Regions from separate parts of the Microbacterium sp. NPDC059771 genome, predicted to be linked through region 2. Evidence: riboswitches for the same ligand, from Rfam matches in the RefSeq annotation. Region 2 holds a riboswitch; the other holds the start of a gene.
What was found. A riboswitch is a leader RNA that binds a small molecule or an ion and turns the genes downstream of it on or off. The one in region 2 is predicted to bind thiamine pyrophosphate.
Positions count from the first base shown of each region.

Region 1: another riboswitch for thiamine pyrophosphate. It lies ahead of thiM (hydroxyethylthiazole kinase); the one in region 2 lies ahead of ACFV3I_RS14040 (ECF transporter S component).

Region 1 is NZ_JBHWHK010000003.1:230,575-238,128, forward strand. Features, by position in the region: gene pheT (phenylalanine--tRNA ligase subunit beta) at 1-502, shown strand, start outside; gene ACFV3I_RS18450 (NAD-dependent epimerase/dehydratase family protein) at 584-1,573, shown strand; TPP riboswitch at 1,581-1,674, shown strand; gene thiM (hydroxyethylthiazole kinase) at 1,665-2,513, shown strand; gene ACFV3I_RS18460 (bifunctional hydroxymethylpyrimidine kinase/phosphomethylpyrimidine kinase) at 2,510-4,660, shown strand; gene argC (N-acetyl-gamma-glutamyl-phosphate reductase) at 4,900-5,964, shown strand; gene argJ (bifunctional glutamate N-acetyltransferase/amino-acid acetyltransferase ArgJ) at 5,961-7,118, shown strand; gene argB (acetylglutamate kinase) at 7,115-7,554, shown strand, end outside.
Region 2 is NZ_JBHWHK010000002.1:62,866-70,419, forward strand. Features, by position in the region: gene ACFV3I_RS14035 (D-alanyl-D-alanine carboxypeptidase) at 22-1,905, opposite strand; TPP riboswitch at 1,986-2,095, shown strand; gene ACFV3I_RS14040 (ECF transporter S component) at 2,088-2,732, shown strand; gene ACFV3I_RS14045 (ABC transporter ATP-binding protein) at 2,732-4,189, shown strand; gene ACFV3I_RS14050 (energy-coupling factor transporter transmembrane component T) at 4,186-4,977, shown strand; gene ACFV3I_RS14055 (glutamate decarboxylase) at 5,078-6,448, shown strand; gene ACFV3I_RS14060 (amino acid permease) at 6,459-7,554, shown strand, end outside.

The sequences.
Region 1 (7,554 bases), on a different contig from region 2:
CATCGACATCGACGTGCGACAGGCGCAGCGCGCCGCGCTGCATCCCGGCCGCACCGGGGCGCTCGTCGCGGCCGGCGAGGAGGTCGGCTACGTCGGGGAGCTGCACCCCTCGGTGGCGGAGGACGCCGACCTGCCCGGTCGCGCCACCGTGCTCGAGCTCGACCTCGACCGCATCCTCACCCTCGCGGGGACGCGGATCGTGGCGGCCTCGCTGTCGACGTTCCCCGCGGCCACGCAGGACGTGTCGCTGACCGTGGCCGCCGATGTGCCGGCGGGCGAGGTGCGGGCGGCGCTCGCCGAGGGGGCGGGCGCGCTGCTGGAGTCGGTGCGACTGGTCGACGACTACCGCGGTGAGGGCGTGTCCGAGGGAGCCAAGAGCCTGACGTTCGCGCTGCGTTTCCGCGCCGACGACCGGACGCTCACCGCTGCGGAGGCGACCGACGCCAAGCTGGCGGGTGTCGCGGTCGCGGCGGAGCGATTCGGCGCCGCACTGCGCGACTGATCGACCCCGTCGCGAAGGCCTTCCGCTCTGCCCTGAGCGGAAGGCCTTCCGCGTTTCCCCGGATGCTGCTGGCATGGGCACATGACGGATGTGCTGATCCTGGGCGGGACGGGCTGGCTCTCGGGGCGGATCGCCCACGGCTGGCTGGAGGCGGGCGCGGACGTGACCTGCCTCGCGCGCGGGGGGCGTGCCGCTCCCGACGGGGCGGCGCTGATCGTCGCCGACCGGGACGCACCGGACGCCTATGCGGAGGTCGCCCGCCGCGAGTGGGATCACGTCGTGGACGTCTCCTCACGGGCGGCACACGTCGCGGAGGCCGTCGCGGCCCTCGGCGATCGTGCGGCGCAGTGGACGTACGTGTCGTCGATGTCGGTGTACGCCGATGACATGACCGCGGGCGCCGACGAGTCCGCGCCGCGTCACGCGCCCGCGCGCGACGGCCAGGGGGAGGACGACTACGCGGCCCAGAAGGTCGCGGCGGAAGACGCCGTCGCGGCCCTCGGCGCACGCGCGCTCGTCGCGCGTCCCGGGCTGATCGTGGGCGACGGAGACCCCAGCGATCGCTTCGGCTACTGGGCCGCCGCCTTTCTCCGCGCGGCCGACGGTCCGGTGCTCCTGCCGCCCCTCGACGGGAAGACCGCGCAGGTGATCGATGTGGACGATCTGGCGGCGTTCCTCGTGACGGCGTCTCCCGGTTCTCCCGTGAATGCGATCGGCGACGCGCGTCCGCTCGGGGAGGTGCTGGACGCCGTGCGTCGTGCCGCGGGTCACGAGGGGGCGACGGTGATCGCCGACGCGGATCGGCTGGTGGCCCAGGGCGTGGAGTACTGGATGGGCCCGCATTCGCTCCCGCTCTGGTTGCCCGAGGAGATGACCGGATTCATGACGCGGTCGAACGCCGCCTATCGGGCGCGCGGCGGGGCGCTGCGTCCGCTGGCCGACACGATCGCGCGCGTGATCGACGACGAGCGCGCACGCGGCGTCGACCGGGAGCGGAGGGCGGGGCTGACCCGCGCCGAGGAGCTGCGGATCCTCGCGGCCGTCACGGAGGGACCCGCCGGAGCTCGCTAGACTGCGAGGCAGTGACACGGGGTGCCGCATCCGCGGCTGAGATCACACCCGTCGAACCTGATCTAGTTCGTACTAGCGAAGGGATGTCGCGATGAGCGATCTTCTGCGTCCTGTTTCCACCCCCGACCTCGCCGCCTCGGCGGGAAGACTGCGGGAGGCGCTGCGGCAGTCGCCTCCGTTGACGCACTGCGTCACCAACGCGGTCGTCACGGGCTTCACCGCCAACGTGCTGCTCGCCCTGGGCGCCGCGCCCGCGATGGTCGACATCGTCGGCGAGGCCGAGATGTTCGCCGGTGTGGCCTCCGGTCTGCTGATCAACCTGGGCACGCCGACGCCCGAGCAGCGCGCCGCGAGCGTGGAGGCCGTGACGGGAGCCGCGGCGTCCGGCACCCCGTGGGTGCTCGACCCGGTCGCGATCGGCGTGCTGCCGGTGCGCACGACCCTCGCGCATGAGCTCGCGGCGCGGCGTCCGACCGCGATCCGCGGCAATGCGTCCGAGATCCTCGCCCTGGCAGGCCACACGGCCGGCGGTCGCGGCGTCGACGCGACCGACGGCACCGAAGCCGCTGCCGGGGCGGCGCAGGAGCTCGCCCGCACCACGGGAGCCGTGGTGGCCGTGTCCGGGCCCGTCGACCTGATCACCGACGGCGATCGCGTCGTGCGCATCGCCAACGGCCACGAACTGCTCACGCGCGTGACGGGTGGCGGCTGTGCTCTGGGCGCCGTGATGGCGGCCTTCCTCGGAACCGCTCGGCAGACGGGAGACGATGCGCTCACGGCGGTCGCCGCGGCGACCCTCGTCTACACCGTGGCGGCCGAGCACGCCGCCCCGGTCGCCGCAGGGCCCGGCACTTTCGCTGTCGCGCTGCTGGACGCGCTCGACGCCGTGACCGCGGATGACGTCGCCGCGGGCGCCCGCGTGTCGGAGGAGACCCGATGAGTGCCGACTTCTCGCTGTATCTCGTCACCGATCCCGGGCTGTGCGGGAAGCGCGGTGTGGTCGAGACCGTGCGCCGCGCGGTCGACGGCGGCGCACGCATCGTGCAGCTGCGCGACAAGAACGCCGCGCACGAGGAGACCGTCGAGCAGCTCATCGCGCTCTCCGCCGTGATCGACGGGCGGGCGCTGCTGGTGGTCAACGATCGTCTGGACGCCGCTGTCGAGGCGCGGGCGCGCGGCGCGCGGGTCGACGGCGTGCATCTCGGCCAGGCCGATGCGTCGGTGCGGCGTGCGCGAGAGCTGCTCGGTCCGGACGCGCTCATCGGACTCACCGCGAACACCCGTGAACACCTCGATGCCGTGCGCGCACTGCCGCAGGGCACCATCGATTACCTCGGTGTCGGGGTGATCCGCCCCACGAGCACCAAACCGGACCACCCGGAGCCGCTCGGCGTCGAGGGGTTCGCGGCCTTCGCGGCCGAGAGCCCGCTCCCGTGCGTCGCGATCGGCGGGGTCGGCATCGATGACACCGAGGCGCTCCAGGCCGCAGGCGCGGCGGGGCTCGCCGTGGTCTCCGCGCTCTGCGCCGCCGCGGACCCCGCGGAGACGGCCTCCGCGTTCCGTCGTCGTTGGCGGGCGGGGGTCGTGCCGCGTGTGCTCAGCATCGCCGGCAGCGACCCGTCGGGCGGCGCCGGCATCCAGGCCGACCTGAAGGCGATCGCCGCGAACGGCGGATACGGGATGGCGGCGCTCACCGCCCTCACGGCGCAGAACACGCGGGGAGTGCGGGCGGTCCACGTTCCTCCGGCGGATTTCCTCCGCGCGCAGCTGGACGCCGTGTCCGACGACATCGTCATCGACGCCGTGAAGATCGGGATGCTCGCCGACGCCGAGGTCATCCGCACGGTGGCCGACTGGCTCGATGTGCAGCGTCCCCCGGTGGTGGTGCTCGACCCGGTCATGGTGGCGACATCGGGCGACCGTCTGCTCACCCCCGACGCGGAGCGTGAACTGCGGGGGCTGCTGACGCGCGCCACGGTGGTCACGCCGAACCTCGCCGAGCTGGGCGTGCTGGTCGGTCGCCCCGTCACCGACTGGCCGGATGCGCTCGCCGCTGCTGAGGAGCTGTCGGCCGACATCGGCGCCGCGGTGCTCGTGAAGGGCGGGCATCTCACGGGTGACGAGGCGCCGGATGCGCTTGTGGACGCGGACCGCGGCCTGCGGGACGAGTTCCCCGGAGCGCGCATCCCCACCACCAACACGCACGGCACCGGCTGTTCCCTGTCGTCGGCGCTCGCCACCCTGCTCGCCCGCGGTCTCACGCCGTCCGACGCGGTGCATGCCGCGCGCGCCTGGCTGCGAGAGTCGCTGCGGGCGGCGGGTGCGCTCGCCGTGGGGCAGGGACATGGGCCCGTCCATCATTTCGCTGGAATGTGGGACCGCGGCGACCTGGAAACCCGGCAGACGGCGGAGGAGATCGCCGGCGACTGGTGGCAGGACATCGCCGACGTGCGCGACGGGATCGACGCGCTGCCCTTCCTCCGCGGTCTCGCCGACGGCACACTCGCGCGCGAGCCGTTCCTGTTCTACCTCGCGCAGGATGCGCTGTATCTGCGCGAGTACGCGAGGGTGCTCGCGGCCGCGGCGCGGACCGCCCCCACCTCGGCGGAGCAGGCGTTCTGGGCGCACGCGGCGCACGGATCGATCGTGGGGGAGCTGGAGCTGCACGCGTCGTGGCTCACGCCCGAGCGCGGGGTGAGCGCGGAGACGTTCGCGGCGGAACCCGCGCCCGCGACCACCGCGTACCTCGACCATCTGCGATCGGTCGCGTTCGGCGGCGATCATGCCGAGCTCGTCGCCGCCGTGCTGCCGTGCTTCTGGCTGTACACCGATCTGGGCAGGCGGCTGCACGCGGGAGACTTCGGCGCGGAGGCCCGTGATCCCGATCACCCCTATGCCTCGTGGCTGTCGACCTACGCCGATCCGGCGTTCGAGGAGGCGACGGCGCAGGCCATCGCATTCGCGACCGCGGCGGCATCGCGGTCTGACGCCTCCGGACGGGAGCGCATGCGGCGCGCGTTCCGCACCTCGAGCGCACACGAGCTGGCGTTCTTCGCCGCGCCGCTGGAGGCCGCCGCCGTCGGATGACGGTGCGGATTTGCGGTGGCGACGACGGCCGCGCTACTGTCGCGACATGCCTTCGGCCGCCACCGCTCCTTCGACGCTCGCTCCGAGCGTCATCGCTGTGCGCCGACGCCGCGGCCGCCGACTCTAGGCGACCCCGCCCTCCTGCCTGCGCGTGCGCGGCGGTCGAGTGCCGGTGTCGCCGCCTTCGGCCCCGTCCCCGGTCCCGAAATCGTCGAGGACCCGACCGTTAAGGTAGAAGCATGACGTACTCCGTCGCCGTCTCCGGCGCATCGGGCTATGCAGGCGGCGAGATCCTCCGCCTCCTGGCCGCCCACCCCGACATCGAGATCCGCACCGTCACCGCGCACTCGAACGCCGGTCAACCGCTCGTCGACCACCAGCCGCACCTCCGCTCGCTCGCGCATCTCACGCTCCAGGACACGACTCCCGAGATCCTGGCGGGTCACGACATCGTGTTCCTCGCCCTCCCGCACGGTCAGTCGGGGCAGTACACCGACGCGCTCGGCGACGTCCCGCTGGTGATCGACGCGGGTGCCGACCACCGGCTCACCTCGTCGGCCGCCTGGGACGCCTTCTACGGCGGCGCGTTCCATGAGCCGTGGGCGTACGGCGTTCCCGAGCTGCCGGTCGCGGGCGGACGGCAGCGCGACGCGCTGCGCGGGGCGACGCGCATCGCGGCTCCCGGATGCAACGCCTCCACGGTCAGCCTGAGCCTCGCACCGGGTGTCGCCGCCGGAGTGATCGACCCGTCCGACATCGTGTCGGTCCTCGCCGTCGGCCCGTCCGGGGCGGGCAAGAGCCTCAAGCCGAACCTGCTCGCCAGCGAGATCCTCGGCTCGGCCAACCCCTACGCGGTCGGCGGCACCCACCGGCACATCCCGGAGATCCGGCAGGCGCTCGCTGCGGCCCGTCCGGCCGACGCCGACGCCTCGGGCGCCGATATCCGCATCTCGTTCACGCCGGTGCTCGTCCCGATGTCGCGGGGCATCCTCGCCACCTCCACCGCGCCGATCGTCGAGGGCGCGACCGACGCGGAGATCCGCGCGGCCTGGGAGAGCGCGTACGGCGAAGAGACCTTCGTGCAGCTGCTGCCGGAGGGCAGCTTCCCCCGCACCGCCGACGTCCTGGGCGCCAACACCGCCCTGATCGGCCTGGCGATCGACCGCTCCGCCAACCGGGTCACCGTCGTCACCGCCGTCGACAACCTCGTCAAGGGCACGGCCGGTGCCGCCATCCAGTCCATGAACATCGCGCTGGGGCTCCCCGAGGCCCGTGCCCTCTCGATCAACGGAGTCGCCCCGTGAGCGTTACCGCACCCGCAGGATTCGAAGCTGCCGGGGTCGCCGTCGGCCTCAAGTCCACTGGCAAGCCCGACGTCGCCGTGGTCGTGAACCGGGGTCCGCGCAAGGTCGGAGCCGCGGTGTTCACCAGCAACCGCGCCAAGGCGAACCCCATCATCTGGTCGCAGCAGGCCGTGGCCGACCGGGTGGTCGAGGCCGTGGTGCTCAACTCGGGCGGGGCGAACTGCTTCACCGGCAGCTTCGGCTTCCAGACCACGCACCAGACCGCCGAGACGGCCGCCGAGTTGCTGGGCATCAGCGCGGGCGACGTGCTCGTCTGCTCGACGGGCCTGATCGGCACGGGTGACGAGGCCTTCCGCGCCAAGGTGCTCGAGGGCACGGCGCAGGCCATCGCCGAGCTCAGCGCCGACGGGGGAGAGAGCGCCGCACACGCCATCATGACCACCGACACGGTCGCGAAGACCGCTGTCGTGTCGCGCGACGGCTGGACGATCGGCGGCATGGCGAAGGGCGCGGGCATGCTCGCCCCGGGCCTGGCGACCATGCTCGTGGTGCTCACGACCGACGCGGTGCTGGAGCCGCTGCAGGCCGATGAGGCGCTGCGCCGTGCGACGGGACAGACCTTCGACCGGCTCGACTCGGACGGGTGCATGTCGACCAACGACCAGGTCACGCTGCTGGCCAACGGGGCCTCCGAGGTCGTGCCCGACCTCGACGACTTCGCCGAGGCGCTCACCGCGCTCTGCCAGGAGCTCGCGGTGAAGCTGCAGGGCGATGCGGAGGGGGCGAGCCACGACATCACGATCGAGGTGCGTCACGCCGTCACCGAGCAGGAGGCCGTCGAGGTGGGCCGTTCGGTCGCGCGCAACAACCTCTTCAAGGCCGCGATCTTCGGCAACGACCCCAACTGGGGGCGGGTGCTCGCGGCGATCGGCACCACCAACGCGCAGTTCGACCCGTACGACGTGGACGTGTGGATGAACGGGGTCCGGGTGTGCACGGCGGGCGGCCCCGACCGTCCGCGCGAGGAGGTCGACCTCACGCCGCGCGCCACCCACCTGCTGATCGACCTCAAGGTCGGCGAGGCCACCGCGACGGTGCTCACGAACGACCTGACCCACGACTACGTGCACGAGAACAGCGCCTACGCCTCATGACCGACATCCAGGACACCACGCCCGACGTCGCCGCGCAGAAGGCGACCACGCTGATCGAGTCGCTGCCGTGGCTGAAGACCTTCCGCGACCAGATCGTCGTGGTCAAGTACGGCGGCAACGCCATGGTCTCGGACGAGCTGCAGGAGGCCTTCGCGCAGGACATCGCCTACCTCCGCTACGTCGGCGTGCAGCCCGTGGTCGTGCACGGCGGCGGGCCGCAGATCTCCGACATGCTGCAGCGGCTGGAGATCCCGAGCGAGTTCAAGGGCGGATACCGCGTCACCAACACCGAGGCGATCAGTGTCGTGCGCATGGTGCTCACCGGGCAGGTGAACCCGCAGCTCGTGGCGAAGATCAACTCGCACGGGCCGATCGCCACGGGGCTCAGCGGAGAGGACGCCGGTCTGTTCGGCGGGCGTCGCCGCGGCGTGGTCGT
Region 2 (7,554 bases):
CGGTGAACGGCGGCGCCTGGCTCAGTCGGTGTGGACGGTGATGCCCAGCAGATCGAGCGGGTGCGTCAGGCGCCACCAGGGACTGGGGCCCTCCACGTCTTCGCGCAGCACGAGGGCCGTGTCCGCCGTGTCGAGCGGCCCGGTGGTGGTCAGCGTGCCCACGCGGTCGTCGGCCTCTCGTCGCTCGCCCAGGTCGAACGCGGCGGTCGCGGTCGCGGCGGCACCGTTCCACAGCACGACGTCCGCGTCCTCCGCGGTGACCACATCCACCTCCTCGCCCCACATCGTGGTGACGCGACCGACCACCGTGCCCGCGGCGACGGCCGGTTCCTCCGTCTGCAGCTCCGCCTCCGCCTGACTGAACAGCGCGCGGGTGGCCGCGAGCCGCGACTCGTCGTCGGCCTGATCCAGCACTGCCGCGAACAGCCGCACGGTCGTGTCGCCCACCTCCACATCCTTCGCGGTGAGGAGGTTCCACCCGACCAGGGTCCCGGTCTTGATGCCGACGACGCCCGGATCGGCCAGCATGCCGTTGGTGTTCACGACCGTCCCCGCGCCCGGAAGCTCGACCGAGGCGGTGCCGACGATCTCCGCGAACACCGGGTTGCGCATCGCCAGCTCGCCCAGCGCGATCAGCGCCTCCGGCGTCGCGACGTTGCGCTCATCGAAACCCGACGGCGTCACCACCGTGATCCCGGTCAGACCACGCTCGCTCAGCCACTCCTCGGCCGCCCTGGCGAACTCGGAGTTCGACCCCCAGATCTCCGAGGCCAGCCGATCGATGTAGTTGTTCGCCGAGCCGAGCAGCGTGCCCTGCAACAGCTGATACTCCGTGAGCACACCGTTGACCGGGACGTCGAGCGCCGACTGATCCTGGCGTCGATAGTCCCAGTAGCGCACGCTGTCGCCGCGGGTGAAACGGAACTCCGGTCCCTGCTCACCCGGCGCGAGCGGCATCCGATCCAGCACCATCAGGCTGCTGACGACCTTCGTGATGCTCGCGATGCTCACCGCATCCGGGATCGACGCCGACGTGGTCATGCCGGCAACCCCCACGGCCGCGCTGCCCTCCGCAGGCCACGTGAGCTCGGCGGCCGTGGCGGGCGTCGTCTCGAACTGCACCGCCTCCACCGCCGGGGGCACCTCGTGCAGCGGCCACAGCAGCGTCGTGCCCGAATAGGCCAGGACGAGCCCGGCCAGCACCCCCAACGGCACCAGCAGGCCGGGGCGCGCGATGGCCGGACGCAACCGGGCCCCGCGGAACAGCCCCTCGGCGGTCTGCGCCTCCGGCTCGGCATCGAGCGAGACGGCGGGAGCGTGGGCCGCGACATCGGCCGGATCCACCCAGGTCAGCGCGGTCGCCGGGGTCGCGTCGTCCGCCCACTGCGCGGCCGTACCGGACAGGAGGGCGACCGCTGCATCGTCGTCTTCGGCCGGGGGAGCCGGCTCCGAGACCCTCGCGCGGAACGGCGGCTTGGTCAGCGGCGGCGTCGCTGCCGTGATCGTCGAGGACGCGGAGTCCGCGGCGGGCGGGGCCGACGCGACGGACGCGATCGCGGGATCAGCGGAGGGGGAGGTCTCGGCCGCGGGGCGGTCCGTGCTCCCGTCCGCGTCGCCTCCGGTGGCGACGCCGTTCGCGGAGGCATCGGTCGCGGTCGCGGTGCGCGCACGGTCGCCGAACAGCGCGCCGAGACCGGAGGTCGACACGGCGGAGGCGGCGGGAACCCGCGCCGGGGGTCGCGCGGCGTCGTCGCCCGCGTCATCGCTCCCGGTCGGTGGGGTGGTGGTCACCCGCGCCCGCGAGCGCAGCGCGGACGTGGGGGCGTCGTCGGAGGGGGCAGCAGTCGGAGCGGGGCCGTTGCCGCCGATGCCCGTCGCCTCGCCGGCGGGATCGGATGCGGTCACCCGCTTACGGTACCGAATCCGGCCGGGAATCGGCCGCGCCGGGGCGGCGACGCGCCAACCGGCGGACCGGGTAGGATCGTCAGCACAACCACGGGAGTCCGGCGAGCCGGGCTGAGAGGGAGCGAATCGCGCTTCGACCGTCGAACCTGATCTGGGTCATGCCAGCGCAGGGAGGAGTTCCTATGAGTACGTCCACGTCCACGTCCGCATCCGCGAAGACCTCGACGGCGGCCGCGCCGCGCAGCTACCTGCGCTGGCGCATCGTCGACATCGTCGTCGCCAGTGTCCTCGGTGTCGCCGCCGGCCTGATCTTCCTCGCCTGGAACGTCGGCTACCTCGGCCCCAAGGCCCTCCTCGAACCGCTGCTCCCCGGGCTGCAGGGCCTGCTCGACGGCCCCTGGCTGTTCGCGGGCGTGCTCGGCGGACTCATCATCCGCAAGGCCGGAGCCGCGATCTACGTCGAACTGCTCGCCGCCGTCGTCTCGGCGCTCATCGGCAACCAGTGGGGCGGCTTCCTCACCCTGGAGGCCGGGCTCGTGCAGGGGCTCGGCGCCGAGCTCGTCTTCCTGCTGTTCTTCTACCGTCGCTGGTCGCTGCCCGTCGCGATCCTCGCCGGTGCGGGCGCCGCGCTCGCGGGCGGCATCAACAACCTCGTGCTCTGGTACGCCGGATCCGGCCCGGCGTTCACGACGATCTACCTGCTCAGCACCGTCGTCTCCGGCGCGGTGATCGCGGGGGCGCTGTCGTGGGTTCTGGCCAGGGGCATCGCGGCGACCGGCGCGCTCGACCGGTTCGGCTCCGGCCGCGAGGCGCGCGTCCGCGTCTGATGGGGGCCGAGCAGGCCACCCCCGCCGCCGTCGAGGCCCGAGGGTGGGGGTGGCGTCACGCGAGTCGCCTCGCCTGGGCCCTGCGCGACGTGTCGTTCCGCATCGAGCCGGGCGAGCGCGTGCTCGTGCTCGGCGCATCCGGCGCGGGCAAGTCGACGCTGCTGCACGGGCTCGCCGGTGTGCTGGGCGGCGAGGAGGAGGGCGAGAGCGAGGGCCGGCTGCTCGTCGACGGCGCCGCGGCGACCGCCACCCGGGGTCGCGCGGGACTGGTGCTGCAAGACCCCGACTCGCAGGTGATCCTGGCACGCGTGGGCGACGACGTCGCCTTCGGCTGCGAGAACCTGGGCATCCCGCGCGCCGAGATCTGGCCGCGCGTCACCGCCGCCCTGGAGGCCGTGGGGCTCGACGTGCCGCTCGACCACCCCACCAAGGCGCTGTCGGGCGGGCAGAAGCAGCGCCTCGCGCTCGCGGGACTCCTCGCCATGCGCCCCGGACTGCTGCTGCTCGACGAGCCCACCGCGAACCTCGACCCGCACGGGGTGGCGGAGGTGCGCGACGCGGTGTCGCGCCTGCTCGACACCCACCCCGCCACGCTCGTGGTCGTGGAGCACCGGCTCGACGTGTGGCTGCCCCTCATGACCCGCGTGATCGTGATCGGCGAGGGCGGCGTGGTCGCCGACGGCCCCCCGCACGAGGTGCTCGGGGCTCAGGGGCAGCGGCTCGCCGACGACGGGGTGTGGGTCCCCGGGTATCCGCCCGCGTTCCCGCCGCCGCCGCGCACGGCCCCCCGCGAGGTGCTGCTCTCGGCGCGCGGGCTCGCGGTCGCCCGGGTGAAGGGTCGCCCGGTCGCCACGGGCATCGACCTCGACGTCCACGCGGGAGAGGCCGTCGCGGTCACCGGGCCCAACGGCGCCGGCAAGTCGACGCTCGGCCTCACGCTCGCGGGACTCCTTCCGCCCGCGGGGGGAGCAGTGGTCGCCGCGCCCGAGCTCGCGGACGGCGCCGACCCCGCGCCCATCCGGTGGAGCTCGCGCGACCTGCTCACCCGCGTCGGCATGGTGTTCCAGGAGCCGGAGCATCAGCTGCTCGCCACGACCGTGCGCGACGAGCTCGCCGTCGGCCCCCGCGCGCTCGGCCTCCCCGAGGACGAGATCGCCGCGCGCACCGACGAGCTCCTCTCCCGCCTGCGCCTCGACCGTCTCGCGGCCGCGAACCCGTACACGCTGTCCGGCGGGGAGAAGCGGCGCCTCACGGTCGCGGCCGCGATCGCCACACGCCCCCGGTTGCTCGTGCTGGACGAGCCCACGTTCGGGCAGGACGCGCGTACGTGGGCGGAGCTGGTCGCGCTGCTCGCGGCCTTGCGCGACGAGGGGTCGGCCGTGGTCGCGATCACGCACGACCTCGACGTGGCCAGAGCCCTCCACGCCACCCGGTTCGACCTGGGCGGCATGCCGTGACCCTGCTCGACGCGAAGGCCCGCACCGGCGCGGTGGCCCGCATCAACCCGGTCGCCAAGCTCGGCGTGAGCGCGCTGATCGCCGTGCCGCTCATCCTCACGCTCGACCCGGTCTCGGCCGCGGTGGCCCTGGCGCTCGAGTTCGTGCTGTTCCTGTTCGCGGGCATCGGCTGGCGGGAGTTCTGGGTGCGCACGTGGCCGGTGTGGCTCGCGGCGCCGCTCACCGGGCTCACGATCGCGCTGTACGGCGAGACCTCCGGCACCGTGTACGTGGACTGGTTCGTGCTGCGCATCAGCGAGGGCTCGCTCGCCCTCGCCGTGGCGACGATGCTGCGCGTGCTCGCGATCGCCCTGCCGTCCGTGGTGCTGTTCGTGACCGTCGACCCCACCGACCTCGCCGACGGGCTCGGGCAGATCCTCCGCCTCCCCGCCCGGTTCGTGCTGGGTGCGCTCGCGGGCCTGCGCATGGTCGGACTGTTCCTCGACGACTGGCGGGCGCTCGAACTGGCGCGGCGCGCACGCGGGGTGGCCGACCGCGGACGCCTCCGCCGTTTCTTCGGGATGGCGTTCGCGCTGCTGGTGCTGTCGATCCGCCGCGGTGCCAAGCTCGCCACGGCCATGGAAGCGCGAGGGTTCGGAGCGCCGGGGCGCCGCACGTGGGCGCGCGAGTCGCGGTTCGGGGCGGCGGAGTGGCTGCTGCTCGCGGTCGGCGCGGCCATCTCCGGCATCGCGGTCGCGGCGGCCGTGCTCACCGGAGCCTGGAACTTCATCCTCGGTCCCGGCGCCTGAGCCTCACCCCGTTTACGCGAGGGGCGGGAGATACGTCAACGCGCCGTGGCTAGCGTGACGAACGGAGTGAGAAGCCGACTCAGCCGAAAGGACTCCGCACATGAGCACTGCACCCACCGACGGTCAGCCGATCTTCACCCGGCCGGGGGAGGCCACGGTCGCACCGCGACACGTGATCCCCGACGCCGAGTCGCTCCCGTCGACCGCGAAGCAGATCGTCGAGGACGAGACCATCCTCGACGGCAACGCCCGTCTGAACCTCGCGACGTTCGTGAGCACCTGGATGGACGACGAGGCCAAGCAGGTGTACATGGCCTCGTTCGACAAGAACATGATCGACAAGGACGAGTATCCGCAGACCGCCGCGATCGAGGACAACTGCTGGCACATGCTCGCGAACCTCTGGCATGCGCCGGATGCCGCCCGCAGCATCGGCACGTCCACCATCGGCTCGTCCGAGGCGTGCATGCTCGGCGGGCTCGCGTTCAAGCGCCGGTGGCAGCAGGCGCGTCGCGCCGCGGGGAAGGACGCCTCCTCGCCGAACCTCGTGATGTCGAGCGCCGTGCAGGTGTGCTGGGAGAAGTTCTGCAACTACTTCGACGTGGAGCCGCGCTTCGTGCCGATCAGCGAGGAGCACAAGACGCTCGACGGGCACGAGCTGGAGAAGTACGTCGACGAGAACACGATCGGGGTCGTGGCGATCATGGGCGTCACCTACACCGGCATGTACGAGCCGGTCGCGCAGATCGCGGCGGCGCTCGACGAGATCCAGAAGAACACGGGGCTCGACATCCCGATCCACGTGGACGGCGCCTCCGGGGCGATGATCGCCCCGTTCCTGCAGCCCGACCTGGAGTGGGACTTCCGCCTGGAGCGGGTGCACTCCATCAGCACCTCCGGCCACAAGTACGGGCTCGTGTACCCCGGACTCGGGTGGGTCGTGTGGCGCGACGCCCAGTGGCTGCCGGAGGACCTCGTGTTCCAGGTCAGCTACCTCGGCGGGGAGATGCCCACGTTCGCACTGAACTTCTCGCGCCCCGGCGCACAGGTGCTGCTGCAGTACTACCTGTTCCTCCGCCTCGGCTTCGAGGGGTACCGGGCGGTGCAGCAGGCGTCGCAGGACGTGGCGAAGTTCCTGTCGGCGGGCATCGCGAAGCTCGACGCGTTCGAGCTGTGGAACGACGGCAGCGACATCCCCGTGTTCGCGTGGCGGTTGAAGCAGGGGCATACCGACAACTGGACCCTGTACGACCTGCAGGATCGGTTGCGCATGCGCGGCTGGCTCGTGCCCGCCTACCCGATGCCCGCCGACCTGGAGGAGCTCACGGTGCAGCGCATCGTGGTGCGCAACGGCCTCAGCATGGACCTGGCCGCCGAACTGCTCGACGCGATCACCGCCGAGGTCGCGCACCTCGACGCCCTCACCGCGCCGATGCCGGGCGACCACCCCGACTCGGCGTTCCACCACTGAGGCGCGGGTCATGTCTGCACACGGTGCCGAACACGCCCCCCGTCCCGCCGTCACCCCGTCGACCCGCGTCTCCCGGCCCGCGGTGGCCGTGCTGGGGGTGGGGCAGCTCGCCCTGCTGACGCTCGTCGTGGTGGCGAGCCTGCGCTCCCTGCCGGCGATGGCGGTCTACGGCCTCGGGAGCATCATGCTCTACCTCATCCCGGCGATCCTGTTCCTGGTGCCCACGGCGCTGGTGGCGGCCGAGCTCGCGACCGGGTGGAAGGGCGGCGTCTACGTCTGGGTGCGCGAAGCCCTCGGCAACCGCTGGGGGTTCACCGCGGTGTGGCTCCAGTGGATCCAGAACGTGGTGTGGTTCCCCACCCAGCTCGCCTTCGTGGCGGGCGCGCTCGCGTTCGTCTTCCTGGATCCGTCGCTGTCGAGCTCGGGCTTCTTCACCGCGGTCGTGATCATCGTCTGCTACTGGGGTGCGACGCTGGTCACCCTCCGCGGCGGCGACCTGTTCGCCAAGCTCGGCTCGTGGGGCGGCATCCTCGGCACGCTGCTGCCCGCCGTGCTGCTGATCGTGTTCGGCGCGGTCTGGGTGTTCAGCGGCGAGAAGAGCCAGGTCCCCCTCGAGGCGTCGGCGATGATCCCGCCGTTCACCGGGCTCGCCTCGATCGTGCTGATCGTGTCGAACGTGCTGGCCTACGCCGGTATGGAGGTGAACGCGGTGCACGTGAACCAGATGAAGGACCCCGGCCGCGGCTACCCCCGCTCGGTGTTCCTCGCGGCGGCGCTCATCCTGCTCGTGTTCATCCTGCCGACCCTCGCGATCGCGGTCGCGGTGCCGCCGAAGGAGCTCGGTCTCACGAACGGCATCATGCTCGCGTTCGGGGAGTACTTCGACCACTGGAGCATGGGCTGGGCCACCGCGGTGGTGTCGGCCCTGATCGCCGCGGGCGCCCTCGCCTCGGTCGTCACCTGGGTCGCCGGCCCGTCGAAGGGCGTGCTGGCCGCGGCGGAGACGGGGCTGCTGCCGCCGCTGCTGCAGAAGAGGAACAAGGCGGGCGTGCAGTCGGGCATCCTGATGCTGCAGGGCACGATCGTGACGGTGCTCGCGGCGATCT